DNA from 3 places in the Ruegeria sp. CL5 genome. Region 1 is predicted to be linked to each of the others. Evidence: riboswitches for the same ligand, from Rfam matches in the RefSeq annotation. Region 1 holds a riboswitch; each other region holds the start of a gene.

Region 1 (5,411 bases):
CGGAGTTTCAGGCTGATGCCGTCATGCTCGTCCACCGGTTTAGTTGCTACCTTATGTCGAACGCTGCGGGCGAGGTATCGTACTGTCAGGTCAGTCCCCAGCCGATAGGGCGTCGTTGACCAGAAATGCGCCTCGAATGGCGACTGCATGTAGTTCGAGGCAAAATCGCTCGCAGTCTGAAGGCGTCGCCTGCCTTTTTGTGTGGCAAATGCGCGAAACAGGGCCACCAACCCTCGAACGATCAGCTTCAATGACCAGCTGCGACGCTTATTTGCCGCGTGTTGTAGGGCTTGCAGTGTGGCGATCAGGCTGCTTAGCCGTTCATAATCGTCGGAAAGGTAGCTGGGGAAAGTGTCCCGATCGACAAGAACAAAGTCGAACTCATCGCTGATTTGCGAGATGTTGAGTTGTGAAAGTGCCTCGACGTCGATCAGTTTGGTGCCCGGCACATCAAATAGTTTGACCGCCATTCCATGGGCATCGGTTTTACGATCATCCAGATGCGCACCGTTGGAAAAGCGAACTGCTGCAGAATAACTTGCTGCTTTTTCGAAAAGGCCATGGCGCAACCTTTCCGGCAGATCGTCCCGGATTGTGAAAGTGGCTTTGACACACCCATGGCTACGCCCATGTTGCGCTCTTAACCTTCGACTTTTCCATTTCGCGATCGCTTCAAAATTCTGGTCGATGATATCGTCAACCACGTCTTCAGGTGAAGTGTTTGGCAAATAATGTGTCAACGAACCCCCTTTCCCGAGCAAGCCCAGGCAATAATTAACCTCTACAAATATATCTGACAGCCAACCCCTTCTAAATGCCCGCAGATTAACCCTTTTTGGTTTTTCTTTCAAATGAGGTGACTTATGGCAGCCTTATTGCCTCATTCCTTTCGATCTCAAACAGCCGTTTTCGCGTCAGAATGAAGTATACCGGTCAATAATTGGTGGGGTGGGATCAATTGATTTACGACTTCGAAATGGACGCGGTTGGCACCGTATTCACTAGCGTTGCGTTGGCTTACCTTCGAAGACTTAAGCTTACAGAAAGTTATTGACGCATTTCTTGATCTCGGGCACTCAGGCAGCAGATGGTTCCCAACGATACGTCAGAGGGATGAAAAGGGAATACGGTGAGGTATGCCACGCGGCGCCAATTCCGTAACTGCCCCCGCAACTGTAAGCGGTGAGCTATGCCAAATAGCCACTGACCCCAAGGGTCGGGAAGGTTGGCCAAGCGCGGACCCGCAAGTCAGGAGACCTGCCATCAATTGTTCAACCAACCCGGGGCGGGGCGTCCTGGAAGGAGGTATTGATGACACGTTTCACACGTGTGCACACGACTGGCAGCTTCCGTCTGCGCTTGGAAACAAGCGGAGTGAGAAATGCGAAAATCGCTGATCAATACATTGTCGACAACGTGAACCGCCGACGCGGGGTGCCCAACGCGGTGTTCAGAATACTCAAAGCGTTACGATATAACATTGCAAAAACTTTAATTGCGCAATAAACGGTGGCGAGATGACGAACAATGTTGATCATATCCTTCTTGTCTGCGCGAGCTGCAGAAGTGGCGAAAGTGCAGACAAAGTACCCCAGGCGTTGAAGCATAGATTGCCGAGGGAATTTGTGATCCGCTCTGTGAATTGTATGGCGGGTTGTGAAAGGCCAACCACCATCGGCTTTCAGTCCCTTGGCAAAGCACAATATCTATTTGGTGACATTTCTACAGATGAAGATTTGGACGCGATCGTTGAATTTGCCCATCAGTATCTGCGCAGTGGCGATGGTTGGACAAATGCCTCTGATCGGCCACGGGCATTGTTCACAAAAACTCTCTCACGCCTGCCGCGTATTGAGCTTGAGGAAGTGCTATGACCAAGCAAAGCTTTCTGATTGCCGAAAATCTGGAATATTACGCGCTTAACGGAGATATCTTGTTGCAAGGCGTTTCGTTCGCCTTGGACGAAGGCGCTATTCTTGCGATCGCTGGTCCGAACGGGGCAGGTAAAACAACGCTTTTGAATCTACTCTGTGGTGCCGAGGCACTGGCATTGGGGGATGTGCGTATGAATGGACAAAGCCTCAAGCACCTATCCGCAAAAGAACGCGCCCGCATGATAGCCGTTGTCAGCCAGCAGGAATTTCCTGACGGGCGTCTGTCACTGCGTGATTATGTGGCATTGGGTCAGATTCCCATTCGCGCAGATCGCTCGGCCGAAGATCATGCATGCGAACTGAACCAGATACTTGACCTCACTGATCTGGCTCCATTGGCAGAAAAGAGGATGGCTCAGCTTTCTGGGGGCGAGCGTCAGCGTGCGCATATTGCGCGCGCCTTGGCACAAAACCCCTCATTGCTGTTTCTCGATGAACCCACCAATCATCTGGACCCAGACGCAAAGGGGCGGATGCTATCGCTGGTCGCCGATCTTGGGGTCACAGTGGTAATGATCGTGCACGATCTGGTCATGATCCCTGAATTCGCCACACATGTTGCTTTGATGAAATCCACGCGCCTGACCGGATTTGGCACGGTCGCCGAAGTTCTGACGCCCGAACGGGTCCGTGAAACCTTTGGCGTGGATTATCTGTGCTTTCACCATGAGGGTCGCGTGATACCGGCTCTTGATATCCGAAGAACCACTGTTTCTACATAAACTCAGGAGAATATTGATGAAACACATCTGGTCCGTGGCTTTGGTCACTGCCATTGCAAGCAGCGCTGCAGCGCAGGAAGTCACCGTGGACAATTGCGGCGAACCCCTTGTGTTTGAGACGTTGCCGGAACGGTTGGTCGTGCATGACATGAACATGACGGATATGGCTTTTGCTTTGGGGCTACAGGACAAGATCATCGGCCTCACCGGGATCACCGGCTGGTACAAGACCAGCCCGGAATTCGATACCTTGCGGGGTGACATTCCGGAGCTCGCGCCGAAATACCCCACTGTTGAGAACCTCGTCGCAGCGGACCCAGATTTGTTTTTCGCGGGCTGGTATTATGGAATGAAACCGGGTGGGGATGTGACACCAGACACATTGGAACCCTTCGGGATCAAAACCATGATCCTGACAGAGAGCTGTGTGCATTTGGACAAGGATCGCCCCGAGTCCAGCATGGACCTGCTGTTTGACGATGTTCTGCGTCTTGGCAAGGTTATGCAGGTCGAGGACAAGGCCGAGGCGCTAGTGAGCAAATGGAAAGACGAATTGGCTGCGATCGAAGCGCAAACGACCGAGCTGCCGAAACCTCGAGTTTTCTTGTTGGATGGTCCGGCGGATGCACCGTTCACTGCTGGGAAGTTCGCCATTCCCGATGCTATGATTGCTGCGGCGGGTGGTGAGAATGTCACCCATGACATGGATACAAGCTGGGGGCGTAGTTCCTGGGAAGCCGTGGCCGCATCTAACCCCGAATTCCTGGTGCTGCTGGATTATCAGACCGGCAACGGCGCAGCAGATACCTTCAAATTCCTGCAAGAGCATCCGGTGATGTCGCAGACAGATGCCGTCAAGAATGAGCGTTGGATCGGCTTGCGGTACGAAGAATTGACACCTGGCCCCGCAAATATTGAGGCGATTTCGAAAATGGCTCAAGCGATGCATCCGGGCCTCAACTGATATGGGCCGATTTGGCCTAACACTTCTGCTGGGGGCGGCTATTTTGGCCGCCCTTGTGCTGGTATCCACCATTTACGGAACTACCTCGATCCCGGTGTCTGAGACATTTACTGCTATTATGCGTGGCACGGGTATCGACGACGGCGAGATGTCTCCGATGCACCGGATCGTGTTTGATCTCAGGTTGCCCCGTGCATTGTTCGCCGCTGTGATAGGCGCCGGACTTGGTATCGTTGGCGTCGTCCTACAAACCACGACTCGCAACGATCTTGCCGACCCTTTTCTCTTTGGCTTGTCTTCGGGGGCCGCCGCAGGTGCGGTGTTTGTCATCACCGTAACCGGAGATGTGCTGGGTTTCTGGACACTGCCACTCGCCGCCTTCTGCGGAGGGCTCATCGCGTCGGGCGTTGTATTGGCGCTGGTTCACGGTTTGCGCACAAGTGCGCCAGAGAAACTAATCCTGGCGGGATTGGCGGTTTCATTCCTGTTTTCGGCCATCACCAATTACTTGATATTTGCGGGTGACAACCGCGCTGCCCACTCGGTGATCTTCTGGATGTTAGGTGGATTGGGCTTGGCCCGCTGGGAGACGTTTCCCCTTGTTTGTGTTGGGCTGATCCTGATCCTAACGTATTCGCTGTATCGCAGTCGTTGGTTGGACGCGCTGCTTACGGGGGATTTAACCGCAGCAACTCTTGGGGTCCCTGTTCAGGGATTGAGATTCAGCATGTTTTTCACGGCAGCTTTGGCAACTGCAGTTTTTGTCTCAGTGGCGGGTGTGATCGGATTTGTTGGCCTAATGGTGCCACACATAGCCCGCGGAATTGCGGGACCTTTGCACAGCCACCTTGTACCGACTGCCGCGATTGTTGGCGCTGCGTTATTGACCGGTTCGGATATTCTCAGCAGGCTTTTGCTGGCGCCGCAGGAGTTGCCAGTAGGGATTGTCACGACTTCCATAGGTTCGGTTTTTGTATTTTTACTTTTGTTCAGAACAGCAAGAAACCAGCGGTGAATTTAAGTGACTAACAGCCGCAGCTATCGCTTTCCAGATTTAATAGCACCTCCGCTTTCTGATGGTTGCATTGAGGCTAAAATTGCCTACTTCTCAATAGTTTAATCTATCTAAAAGGCGCAGTCGGGTTACAAGTTTAGCAATCAAATGATCATTCTACTTTTGGCGAGATACGCCACAGAAAAGCGCCGCCGATAAAGAATGCCAGATCACCGAGTGATGTGACCAGGCGGAACAACCCGATTGCAATCAGCGCTTCTGCCTCAGGTATGTAGGCCTGTAAGAAGATGAGCAGAACAAACTCACGTATTCCGATCCCTCCAGGCGCGCCAGGAGTGACATAGCCTAACAGCCAAGACGTCACGGCAATGACTATGATGGCAGGGTCATAGTCACCGGAAACCAATCCAACCAATACCAACAGAGTAAAGCCCATGGCCAAGAAGAAGAAGGAAGCAAGCAACAATCCGTAGATAAGCCTTTGTCGCGACGGCGCGTTGGGGAGTGTTCGAAGTTTTCTTGTAATCAGTATGATCAGCAAAATGGCAATAACCATCGCTGTCGGTACAAGCCAATGAATAGGTATGACCTCAGATATTTCGAGTGAGTGGGGAGCTGCACCAAATGTAAATCCAATTAGAGCGAAAAGCCCCGCGACCAGAATAAGAGTGCAAATTTCAAGAATATTTGCGAGCGCCAACCCACCCTGACTTGCTCCATGGTCAGCCATAACGATATGTCGACCCAAATATTGAAACACGTTTCCCGGTAGATAT
Region 2 (5,411 bases), on a different contig from region 1:
ATAGAACCCGACACCAAAGAGACCAACGATATACCCGATGCCCCCCAAAATACTTTGCATATCGTTATGTTCGCGATAGGCGGCAATTTCTCGGCGCAAGGGGCGGGTTTCGTCGCGCACCACTTTAGCAATCGCGGCGCGTTCTTGATCGGACAGAGACGCAACCATCACGGTTCCAACGCTTGCAACAGTCGTCGGCTGAGCACCGATCTCCGCAACCTCAACGGCAACTCCCATGATTTCGGCCACCTCGTTTGCGGACATGGTCACTTCAGCCACATGGCCCGCGCCGAGATCGGCCTTGAAGGTATGCGCAACAGGTTTTGTGGGGATATACAAAAAGAACCCGTCTCCATCGGTAACGGTGTGACCTAGTTCAGCACCATCGGGGCCGTAGACGAAAACTTCCTGGTCGCTTGCCATATCGCCATTGGAGAACCCCAGCTCACCCTCGATCGCTTCGCCAGCGGGGAAAACCCCCGCGATGACCTTATGTGCGAGCGCCGAAATTGGTGTGAGCATCAGCGTGGCAATAACAACCAGTTGTTTCATGTTAAAACCGCCTTTTTGAACAGTTCCGGTTTCACCTTGCGCGCCAACATCACGGCAAACCCCGTAAGCATGGCTTCAATGCCCATAACCGGTATATGGGCGAAAAACACCAGCTTGGCCGCAGGCAGGAACGCGTCACCGGACATCGCCAGTGAAATGGCAACAAACGCGGTTGTGGCTGCGATTGAGAACGCCCCCCCGATACCGCCCCAAATCGCCCCCTGAATGGCCGAGCCTCGGGCGATGAGGCGGCCAAAGATCATCCAGGTCAGTACCGCCGGAAGGGCAATATTCAGCGCATTTATCCCAAGCACAGTCAATCCGCCAAATCCAAAGAATACAGCCTGTAACAGCAGCCCTACAAACAAAGCCGGAAAGGCGGCCCAACCGAGCAAAAGCCCGGCCAGGCCATTCAGGATCAGATGCACAGAAGATGGGCCAATCGGCACATGAATCAGCGAAGCAACGAAGAAACTGGCTGACAGAACACCCGCTGTGGGAATGCGATCCAGATCCAGCGACCTCAGCCCCATTGCAATCCCGCCTGCAGCAGCGATCGCACCGCCGATTACGACAGGGTTCGAAAGAGCACCATCTACAATGTGCATAAGGGTTTACTCCAGATCCCAGGCGCGGATCCAGATCACGGCATCCTGGCTCAGCTCTTTACCTTCATGCTCGGTTTTCGGACCAGAGCCCAGAGCGGCGAAACCCCAGTAACCGGCTTTGGGTACACCAAAACTGAAATAGCCATTCTCGTCCGAAATCGCTACCAGCGCACCACCTGGCAGCGGTGACACCGTCGGTGCAGCGGCGCCCGTGCCTTTGAGGTCAGGGGCGGCGGCGATGTATTCGATCTCAATCTCGACCCCTGCAACTGGTTTGCCATCGCTCAGCACGCGACCCGTGAAAGTTGAGCCAGCAATGATGTTGTAGGGCTTGTTAAGCGGCAGGATTTCTGTTGCCAGACCTTGCGGCTGATCCCAGTCGGTGGGCAGTTCATTTCGGTTCAGATAGGCCTTGGTGATCTGCTGGATATAAATATCCTCAGATTCTTCGTAGTAAGGCGCAGGAACGGTCACCACCACATAGTCGCCCGAACGCTTCACCGGGACCGAGCCTTTGAACGCCTTGGCGCTGTTGTCTGGGCCGTCAAATGTGGTTTCTTCCAATGTGTCCAGCAGATCGGTTTTATTGCCGTTGTGGATCACATAAAATTCTTCCGGTTTTTCAAGCGTCATCACATGACCAGCTTCAAACGGGTGCCAGAATATCAGCTTTACCGGCACATCACCGGGTCGCTCGATCATCGTGTTTTCTGTGTATTCCATTAGGAAATGAGCGCTCGCAAACGCAGGCATCACTGCAGCAGCTGCTGCTGCCAAAAGCAATTTCTTCAAAACTCAGTCCTTCTCAGGTCGCGCCTTCCCCGGCACATATTTGGTTTTGACTTGGGGAAGGCCCGCGTCCGTTCGTCGACCGAGACAAACGGATAAGGCGCACACCCCGTCGCCGACAATGAGCACCCTTTCCGAGGGCGCGTGTTCGGCAGGTCTCCTGACTTGCGGGTCAAAGCGCTATGCTGGCCTTCCCGGGATATCCCAGTGGCATTGTCAGCCGCGCTCGCCGCTTACAGTTGCGGGGGCAGTTGCAGATTTGGCGCGAAGAGCACCGCACTACATTCCCTATTGCTTCCAGGGGAATCCCCCGGAACCGAACATGGCGTGTTCATGCCAGAACATGCAAAGCACGGTCAACAATCGTTTCCGTCACTAAGCGGGCCATTTGCGAAATTAGAGTACCCACATTCGCTCGACCAGCATCGGATCGATCCTGACAGCTTCTTCACAGCCGTATTACAGCCATCTTATCTTGCGTCATGTCATGCATGGTGTAGCCGATACCGCCGGTGTTGTACCCTGATTGACGGCGACCCGCGAATGGCATCCAGTCGACCCGAAAAGCAGTATGATCGTTCACCATGACGGCCGTGGCGTCCAAATACCGCACGGCATGCATTGCTGTATCCAGGGATTTGGTAAAGACCGACGCCTGAAATGCAAAAGGAAGAGCGTTTGCAGCTTCGTATGCAGCACTAAGATCATCATATTCATAAACACAAACGACCGGCCCGAAGATTTCGGAGGTGGACACGCTCGCATCAGCGGGTGGGTTTAGAAGGACAGTCGGAGCATAGGTCGTTCGGCCCAGCCGTTTACCCCCTGTCATTACGCGGGCACCTCCCGCAACCGCTTCGTCTACCCATTGTTCTACTCGATCAACTTCACCCGGACGGATCAGTGGCCCACATTCCACGCTGGCGTCACGGGCATCACCCACCTTCAGCGCTGAGGCGGCTTCTGCCAACTTTCGAGCGACCGTTTCCGCCATCCCTGATGGAGCAAAAACACGCTGAACCGAGACACAAACTTGACCGGAATGATAAAATCCACCCTTGGTCAACAAGGGGATCATGGCATCAATGTCCGCTGTCTCATCGATGATAACTGGCGCCGCTCCGCCGTGCTCCAACGCGCATCGCGTCCCCGGCGCCAGCTTCGAGCGCAGCATCCAACCGACACGTGCCGATCCGATGAAAGAAAAGAATCCGACACGCGCGTCCGTGATCATCCGTTCAGCTACATCATTTTGGCAAATTGTCAGATGGCACCACTCCTTTGGTAGGCCAGCCTCGTACAGGATGTCGACAAATGCTTCGCATGACAGTGGTGTATCAAGTGCCGGTTTGACGAGGACCGGGCATCCAGTGGCCACAGCCGGCGCCACCTGATGTACGATCAAGTTCAACGGATGGTTAAACGCGCTTGCGGCAACCACTACGCCGATAGGTTCACGCTGTGTAAAGGCAATCCGACCCGATCCTGCCGCCGTCAGATCCATCGGTATTTCCCGACCCGCCATCTGACCGATCTCATGGATACACAGCTCGACACCATCAATGGCACGCGTCACTTCGATGCGCGCGTCAATCAAGGGTTTGCCACCTTCGCTGGCGATTAGCATCGCAAGGTCTTCCGCGCGGCCGGACATGATCCGAGCTGTATTCTTCAGAACCTCAATCCGCCTGTAAGCAGGCAACCAAGCGCCTCGATCACGGTGCAGACCGTGTGCCACATTCAACATGACATTGATATCGTTCCAGCTTTTAACCTCGACACTACCGATTTTCTCAAGATCAAACGGGTTCAGAACTTCAACAACATTACTCATATCAGACAGACCTTCGCCGCAAGCTCATCAATGAGAACGCGTTGGTTTTCACTGTAATCGACCGGCAAGTCGATCAGATGCACACCACCTGCTTCAAACGCTTTTTCAAAGGTTGGCACCAGATCTTCTGTCCTTTCGACCCGATGACCCGTAGCACCATAGCTGTTAGCGTATTGCACAAAATCAGGATTCTTAAATTCCAATCCCCAATCATCAAACCCCGCATCCGACTGCTTCCAACGGATCATTCCGTACGAGCTGTCATTCAGAACAGTAACAACAAGATTGAGGCCAAGACGAACGGCGGTTTCAATCTCCTGGCTGTTCATCATGAACCCTCCGTCACCGCAAATGGCCATAACCCTACGCTCAGGATATAGCTTCGCTGCCATCATGGCCGAAGGTAAGCCTGCCCCCATGGTCGCAAGCGCGTTGTCCAGCAGAACCGTGTTGGGTTGATAGGCCTGGTAGTTTCTGGCGTACCAAATTTTGTAGATACCGTTGTCCAAAGCGATGATATCGCAGTCCCCCATGACTTTACGTGTGTCAGCTACAAACCGCTGGGGGATGACCGGAAAGCGCGGATCATCAGCGCCTTCTGATGTGTGTAGATCGGTCTCGTTTTTGACCCGCTGGAAGTAACTTCGGTCAAATTCCAAAGGTCCTTGCAGGAACTCACCCAATTTGGAGATGGATTGCGCCAGATCACCAACCACTTCAACTTGAGGGAAATAAACTTGATCAACCTGCGCGGCCTTGTAGTTAACATGGATCACTTTGGTGCCGCCCTCTTCCATAAAGAACGGCGGTTTTTCCACAACATCGTGACCCACGTTGACGATCAGATCAGCACGGTCGATGGCGCAGTGCAGATAATCACCATCCGACAGAGCGGCTGTGCCCAAAAACAGTTCGGACCGCTCATCCACGACACCCTTACCCATCTGAGTATTGAAAAATGGAATCTGAGTATCGTTCACGAACTTGCTCAGTGCGCTGCGGGCGTGTTTTCGGTTCGCCCCGGCCCCCAAAAGCAAAAGCGGCATCCTGGCAGCGCGGATCATCTCAGCCGCTTCGGTCAGAACTGCATCACCGGCCACGGCATAGTGACGCTGATGCGGTTCAAGAACATGCTCAGAAGTCTCTTCGGCTGCAATGTCTTCCGGAAGTTCCAACAAAACCGCGCCGGGGCGTTCCTCTTGCGCGACACGAAAGGCTTCGCGGATCAATGAGGGGATAGTGTTGCCGTGTACAATCTGTTTGGACATTTTACAGATCGGATCGAACAGCCCAACAATATCGACAATCTGAAACTGGCCCTGTTTCGACTTCTTGATGGGTTTCTGCCCCGTGATCATGATCAGCGGCATACCACCCAGATGAGCATAGGCCGCTGGTGTGGCAAAGTTCGTAGCCCCCGGCCCCAGCGTCGCCATGCAGACCCCGGCCTTACCCGTCAGACGTCCATAGGTCGCAGCCATGAAAGCCGCTCCTTGTTCGTGACGCGTGAGAACCAACTCAATTTTTGAGGTTCTTAGAGATTCCAGAACATCCAGGTTCTCTTCTCCCGGAACAGCAAAGATGTACTCAACACCCTCCGCCTCAAGCGCTGCGACCAGCAGATCAGA
Region 3 (5,411 bases), on a different contig from region 1:
TTGCGGCGGTCTTCGGCGGATACGGTTTCAGCCATGGGCGTCTTCTCCGATATGAGAATTCTGCAAGGCCTCAACCAAATCGAGCCAATCAGGTCTGGCCTTCAACTCTGCGGCTTTTGTACTATGCCATTCGCAGGCTTTGTGGTGAAGTTCGGCCAACTGTGGATCAGCCATCATCTCGGCTTTGATGTCATGCATGGCGGGCATGTGGCCCAAGATCGAGCGATCTTCGACGTCATTGTGATTCATAACAAGCCAGTATTTCAGACCTTGGTCCTGGCCAACATGGTTAGTCCGGCCCCGTTCACGTTTGACAAGAAAGCTATCGGTACTTCGCACTGCATAGTGGTGAATACGCGCGAATTCATGGCTGAATCCTCGCCACGCTTTCCATTTCACCTGATCTGCCGGGTAGAGGTTTCCGCCTGCATCTCTCCACAACACCCCTTCGTACGGTGCGTCGGGATTTGGGGCGTCCTCTGGATTGATCCGAGGACGGTGGGCGCGAAACCGGCTGAACTTGCCGTTGTTTCGGAATAGCGTTTTGAAACCTTTTGTCCGGTGATGCGGGTAGCCGTCTTCGGTGGCCGCCTGAAAGAATGTCTCAGGGACAGGTTGATCGACAAAGTCGTTTAAGCCGGCATTTCCGAACATACGCCAACAGATCGATATTGCATCAGCTTCACCGCTTGCCTCTACCAGTGACTGAACATTGCCTTCAGGCAAACGGATATTGATGTATTCATCCACATCCAGGCTCATGATCCAATTTGCGGACTGATAGCTTGGATGACTGCGAGATCGGGTAAAAGCCCGGTTCTGGGGCGCAGCGCGTGGTCCAACCTTGTTGCGCTCATGATGCGCCCAGCCTAAGGCCTGCATCCGATCACCGATGACATCTGTGCCATCAGAACAGTCGTTGGTATAGATCAGGATATCATTGAACCCGATTGCGCGGTTGTAAGCCACCCAATCGATCATAAATGGCCCTTCGTTCTTCATCGTCGTCACGATGAGAAAGGTCTCGTTTCCCATAAGTTAAACTCTTGCCTGTGCCATTATCGGACTATTGTTGATCTGTTTAGAATAGCCTCCGAAATTTGTCCAACGAAGCAAGTCCCAGGAATAACTGGCTACCGCACCTCGGCCCCTCGAGGGAGGGGGTCTGATGAAAATGATGGAACTCAATTTGCATTCAGCGCCAACTAATATTGAGTTAACCGCTGACTTCATCAGAACTTTCCCGCGACAATCCGAATAGCCACCTCCGAACCGCAGATAGCTGTGGCATCATCAAACGAAACTCTTCATGAACATCAGCACATTATGTTTTACCGATTCTGAGGAACCACTTCGTAACCCGGCTCTTCCGGCTCATCATCCTGCATTTCCGCGGGGAACCCCGGAGCACGGATATCCAGTCCTGTAGCTTCCTCAAGGCGTTTGATAATGTTAGGGGAAAGTTCCCGGTCACCGTAGCGAGCGATTCCGTCGTCGAAGATTTCCATCATCACCGGGTTTATCTCCAGCGGCACCCCGGCGCGGTCGGCGACCTCCTGAAACAGACCGATATCCTTTTTGACCAGATCCATGGTGAATGAAATATCGCGGGACCCATTCAGAATCACCTGGCTTTCCGTTTCGTGCACAAATGATGTGCCCGACGAAATTTTGATCGCCTCATAGGTCGTACCAAGATCCATCCCTGCAGCCTTTGCGGTCACCAAAGCCTCGGCGCAAGTGATCAGATTTGCAGTTGCCAGATAGTTTGTCAGCACCTTCAACACTGAGGCCGATCCCAGATCGCCTGTGTGCAAAACGCGGCGCCCCATCGTCGTCAGGAACGGCAGAATGCACTCAAATGTTTCCCGATCGCAGCCTGCAAAAATCGAAATATTGCCCGTAGCCGCCCGATGACATCCGCCCGATACCGGGCAATCAACTGCAGCCCCCCCACGTTCGATCACCGAAGCACCCAATCGTTTTACTTCCGCTTCGTCGGTGGTGGACATTTCCATCCAGATCTTACCGGATGTCACTTCGGACAGCATCTCCTGCATTACCGCGTCCGAGGCGGCAGGAGATGGCAGACAGGTAATCACAGCGTCACAATCACGCATCAATTGGGCGGGGCTTTCAGCTGCCTTCGCACCCTGCGCGACAAAACCGGACACAAGATCAGGGTTGAGGTCATGAACGGTCAGGTCAATCCCATTGCGCAGCAGCGAGCCCGACAATTTTCCGCCCACGTTTCCCAGCCCGATAAAGCCTACTTTCATATGACGCTCTCCCTATTCGTCTTTCGATGCACATGCCAACACGCCCGTTGACCTAAGTCATGCCGTCCAGCGACCCTCAGAGGTCGCTTTTTTGCCCCTGTACGCACAGTTGAGCGAGACTCGCTTGACAAGGGGGGTGATGCTGTCCCAAGAGCCAAGTGTTGGTGTCTGCAGCAGCAGATGAAAAGGGAATGCGTCAGCGGATTTTCCGTCAAACGCAGCCGCCCCCGCGACCGTGACCGGAGAGGGTGCCCAAGCCACTGGCGAATGCCGGGAAGGCGGGACATCCGACAGAGCACCGCTCTGACATCCGCAAGCCGGGAGACCTGCCAACGCCCGAAGATGAAACCGGACGGGGTGTTCCGGTGTGGGGCTTTAATCAGCCCACATGAAACCCCGTCCCCCACGAAGAGGATTTGGGGGGATGAGAGACATGACCGACACCACACCGGTCGAACTGCTAGTCTGCACCACCTGTCGTCGCGGCCTACCCGTCGAAGACGACGCCCAACGCCCCGGCACATTGCTGCACAAAGCGCTAGAACAGGCTGACCTGCCCGAAGGCATCACCTTGAAAGCAGTAGAATGCCTTTCAAACTGCGATGAGGGCTGTTCTATCGTGCTGCGTGGTGGACCTGATCGATGGACATTCGTCTATGAACATCTGAGCGAAACCGACCACGTCGAAACTATTGTCGAAGGTGCCACCAAGTATCTTCAAACCGAGGACGGTCTGGTCAAATGGCGTGAACGCCCAGAACACTTCCGCAAGAATTGCGCGGCCCGTATTCCCCCGATTGGAGCCCTGAAATGAGCAATCTCGAAAAACTCCCCGTCACCGTGATCACCGGCTTTCTGGGCTCGGGCAAAACGACGCTGGTCAAGCATTTGATGCAGAACCCGCAAGGCAAGCGCTTGGCTGTTGTAGTCAATGAGTTCGGCGATGTGGGTGTCGATGGCGATATCCTAAAATCCTGCGCAATCCCGGATTGCCCAGCAGAAAATATCATGGAACTGGCGAATGGCTGCATCTGCTGCACTGTGGCCGACGATTTCATTCCCACGATCGAGGCACTGATGGCGCTGGAACCGCGCCCAGATCACATCTTGATCGAAACCTCGGGCCTGGCCCTGCCTAAGCCGCTGCTTAAAGCGTTCGACTGGCCAGACATTCGCTCGAAAATCACCGTCGACGGCGTGATCGCTTTGGCCGATGCCGAAGCTGTTGCCGCTGGTCGGTTTGCACCCAATGTCGAAGCGGTAGACGCCCAGCGCCTTGCCGATGAATCGATCGACCACGAGACGCCACTATCGGAAGTGTTTGAAGATCAGATCTCCTGCGCCGACATCATCCTGCTGACCAAGCCCGATCTGGCTGGTCCCGAAGGTGTCGCCAAAGCCAAAGAGGTCATCGCGGCCGAAGCCCCTCGCCCCCTACCCGTCGTCGAAGTCGCAGAAGGTGTCGTCGACGTGCGCGTTGTCTTGGGCCTTGAAGCTGCCGCCGAGGACGACATGGAAGCGCGTCCCAGCCATCATGATGGTCATCACGATCACGAGCATGACGATTTTGAAAGCATCATCGTCGAACTGCCGGAACAGGCTGATCCGCTGGATCTGGTCACCAAGATCGAACGCCTGGCAAAGGAACTGAACATCCTGCGCGTCAAAGGCTATGCCGCGGTTCAGGGCAAGCCCATGCGCCTGCTGGTACAGGCCGTCGGCTCGCGGGTACGTCATCAGTATGACCGCCCGTGGGAACCTGGTGAAGAGCGCCGCTCGCGCCTTGTGGTCATCGCCGAGCATGATGATATCAAAGAGGCCGAAATCCGTGATATCCTTGTGGGTGTGACCGAGGCCGCCGAGTAAGATTCATGCACGTCGTCTTCCGCGAAAGCCACGGGTTAGAGGAATCCGAGACCCCAACCGATCTGGGCCAGAGCCCGGCGGACTTGGTGGTGCTGTCATTTTCTGACAGTGACCTTGGCGCTTTCGCGACGGGCTGGCATCGCGGTGGCGGGCCAGACGGGCGCATGCCAACCCTGCGGTTGGCCAACCTGACAGCTCTAAAACACCCCCTTTCTGTCGATACATATGTCGAACAGACGCTTGAGGGGGCCAAAGGCATCTTGATCCGCCTGATTGGCGGCGTGCCATATTGGTCTTACGGCTTGCAGCAGGTTCTGGCACTGGCACAGGCCAAGGGGATCGCATTGGCTGTCCTGCCTGCGGACGGGCGCGAGGATACGCGGCTGGATGAGTACTCCACCCTTCCCGTCTCAACCCTGCGGCGCTTGGCGCATCTGTGTGATACCGGCGGACAGGTTGCGGCACAGGCCGCGCTCGCGCAGATGGCACTGGCGGCGGGACTATATGCCGGTCCGGTGATGGGGGCAAAGACCATACCGGATTACGGCGCCTGGTGCCCGGATCGTGGCGTGATACCGGCGGACACAGCTTTTTCGGGCGATGCAAAACGCATTATCGTCACGTTTTACCGGGCCTACCTGACCTCTGCCGACACTGCCTCAATCGCGGCTTTGATCCGCAGTGTGCGATCGCGTGGATTCGAGGCCATTGGCCTGTTCGCCCCGTCGCTCAAAGCGCCAACCGCCGCAGACTGGTTACGTGAGACGATCGTGGCGCTGAAACCTTCGGCGATCATCAATGCCACCTCCTTTTCGGGCAAGGGCACATCAGGCACTTCACCCTTGGATGCTGCCAATGTGCCCGTCTTTCAGGTCGCCCTCGCGACCTCGCGCCGCAAAGCCTGGGCAGAAGCGGAACGCGGGCTTTCGCCTGCTGACCTCGCCATGCATGTGGTGCTGCCCGAGGTCGACGGGCGGATTAACGCGGGCATCGTGTCGTTCAAAGAGCCGGGCAAGCGCGATCCTTATCTGGAATATTCACGTTTTGCCCACCAGCCCGAACCTGACCGGATCGAAGCTGTCATCGATCGGGTCTCTGGCTGGCTGGACCTGCACGAAAAGCCCAGTTCGGATCAAATACCGGCGCTGGTTCTGTCGACTTACCCGGGTAAGGACTGGCAGATGGCGCATGCAGTTGGCCTTGATGCGCTCGCTTCTGCCGAAGCGATGCTGACCGATCTTCAGAATGAGGGATATGCAACCGCAC

The links. A riboswitch is a leader RNA that binds a small molecule or an ion and turns the genes downstream of it on or off. The one in region 1 is predicted to bind cobalamin.
Region 2: it holds a riboswitch for cobalamin, as region 1 does, so the genes downstream of both, ACR0IU_RS20190 (DUF4198 domain-containing protein) here and ACR0IU_RS07750 (DUF1636 family protein) in region 1, are expected to answer to the same signal.
Region 3: it holds a riboswitch for cobalamin, as region 1 does, so the genes downstream of both, ACR0IU_RS03310 (DUF1636 domain-containing protein) here and ACR0IU_RS07750 (DUF1636 family protein) in region 1, are expected to answer to the same signal.

Annotation. Positions count from the first base shown of each region.
Region 1 is NZ_JBQFPS010000003.1:357,914-363,324, reverse strand. Features, by position in the region: gene ACR0IU_RS07755 (catalase family protein) at 1-740, opposite strand, end outside; cobalamin riboswitch at 1,072-1,279, shown strand; gene ACR0IU_RS07750 (DUF1636 family protein) at 1,518-1,874, shown strand; gene ACR0IU_RS07745 (ABC transporter ATP-binding protein) at 1,871-2,656, shown strand; gene ACR0IU_RS07740 (ABC transporter substrate-binding protein) at 2,673-3,620, shown strand; gene ACR0IU_RS07735 (iron ABC transporter permease) at 3,622-4,635, shown strand; gene ACR0IU_RS07730 (hypothetical protein) at 4,787-5,411, opposite strand, start outside.
Region 2 is NZ_JBQFPS010000015.1:21,743-27,153, forward strand. Features, by position in the region: gene ACR0IU_RS20180 (cobalt ABC transporter permease) at 1-552, opposite strand, end outside; gene cbiM (cobalt transporter CbiM) at 549-1,160, opposite strand; gene ACR0IU_RS20190 (DUF4198 domain-containing protein) at 1,167-1,952, opposite strand; cobalamin riboswitch at 2,083-2,285, opposite strand; gene ACR0IU_RS20195 (aldehyde dehydrogenase family protein) at 2,398-3,783, opposite strand; gene ACR0IU_RS20200 (acetolactate synthase large subunit) at 3,780-5,411, opposite strand, start outside.
Region 3 is NZ_JBQFPS010000001.1:667,531-672,941, forward strand. Features, by position in the region: gene ACR0IU_RS03295 (class I SAM-dependent methyltransferase) at 1-35, opposite strand, end outside; gene ACR0IU_RS03300 (glycosyltransferase family 2 protein) at 28-1,035, opposite strand; gene ACR0IU_RS03305 (NAD(P)-dependent oxidoreductase) at 1,332-2,279, opposite strand; cobalamin riboswitch at 2,425-2,627, shown strand; gene ACR0IU_RS03310 (DUF1636 domain-containing protein) at 2,713-3,093, shown strand; gene cobW (cobalamin biosynthesis protein CobW) at 3,090-4,145, shown strand; gene cobN (cobaltochelatase subunit CobN) at 4,151-5,411, shown strand, end outside.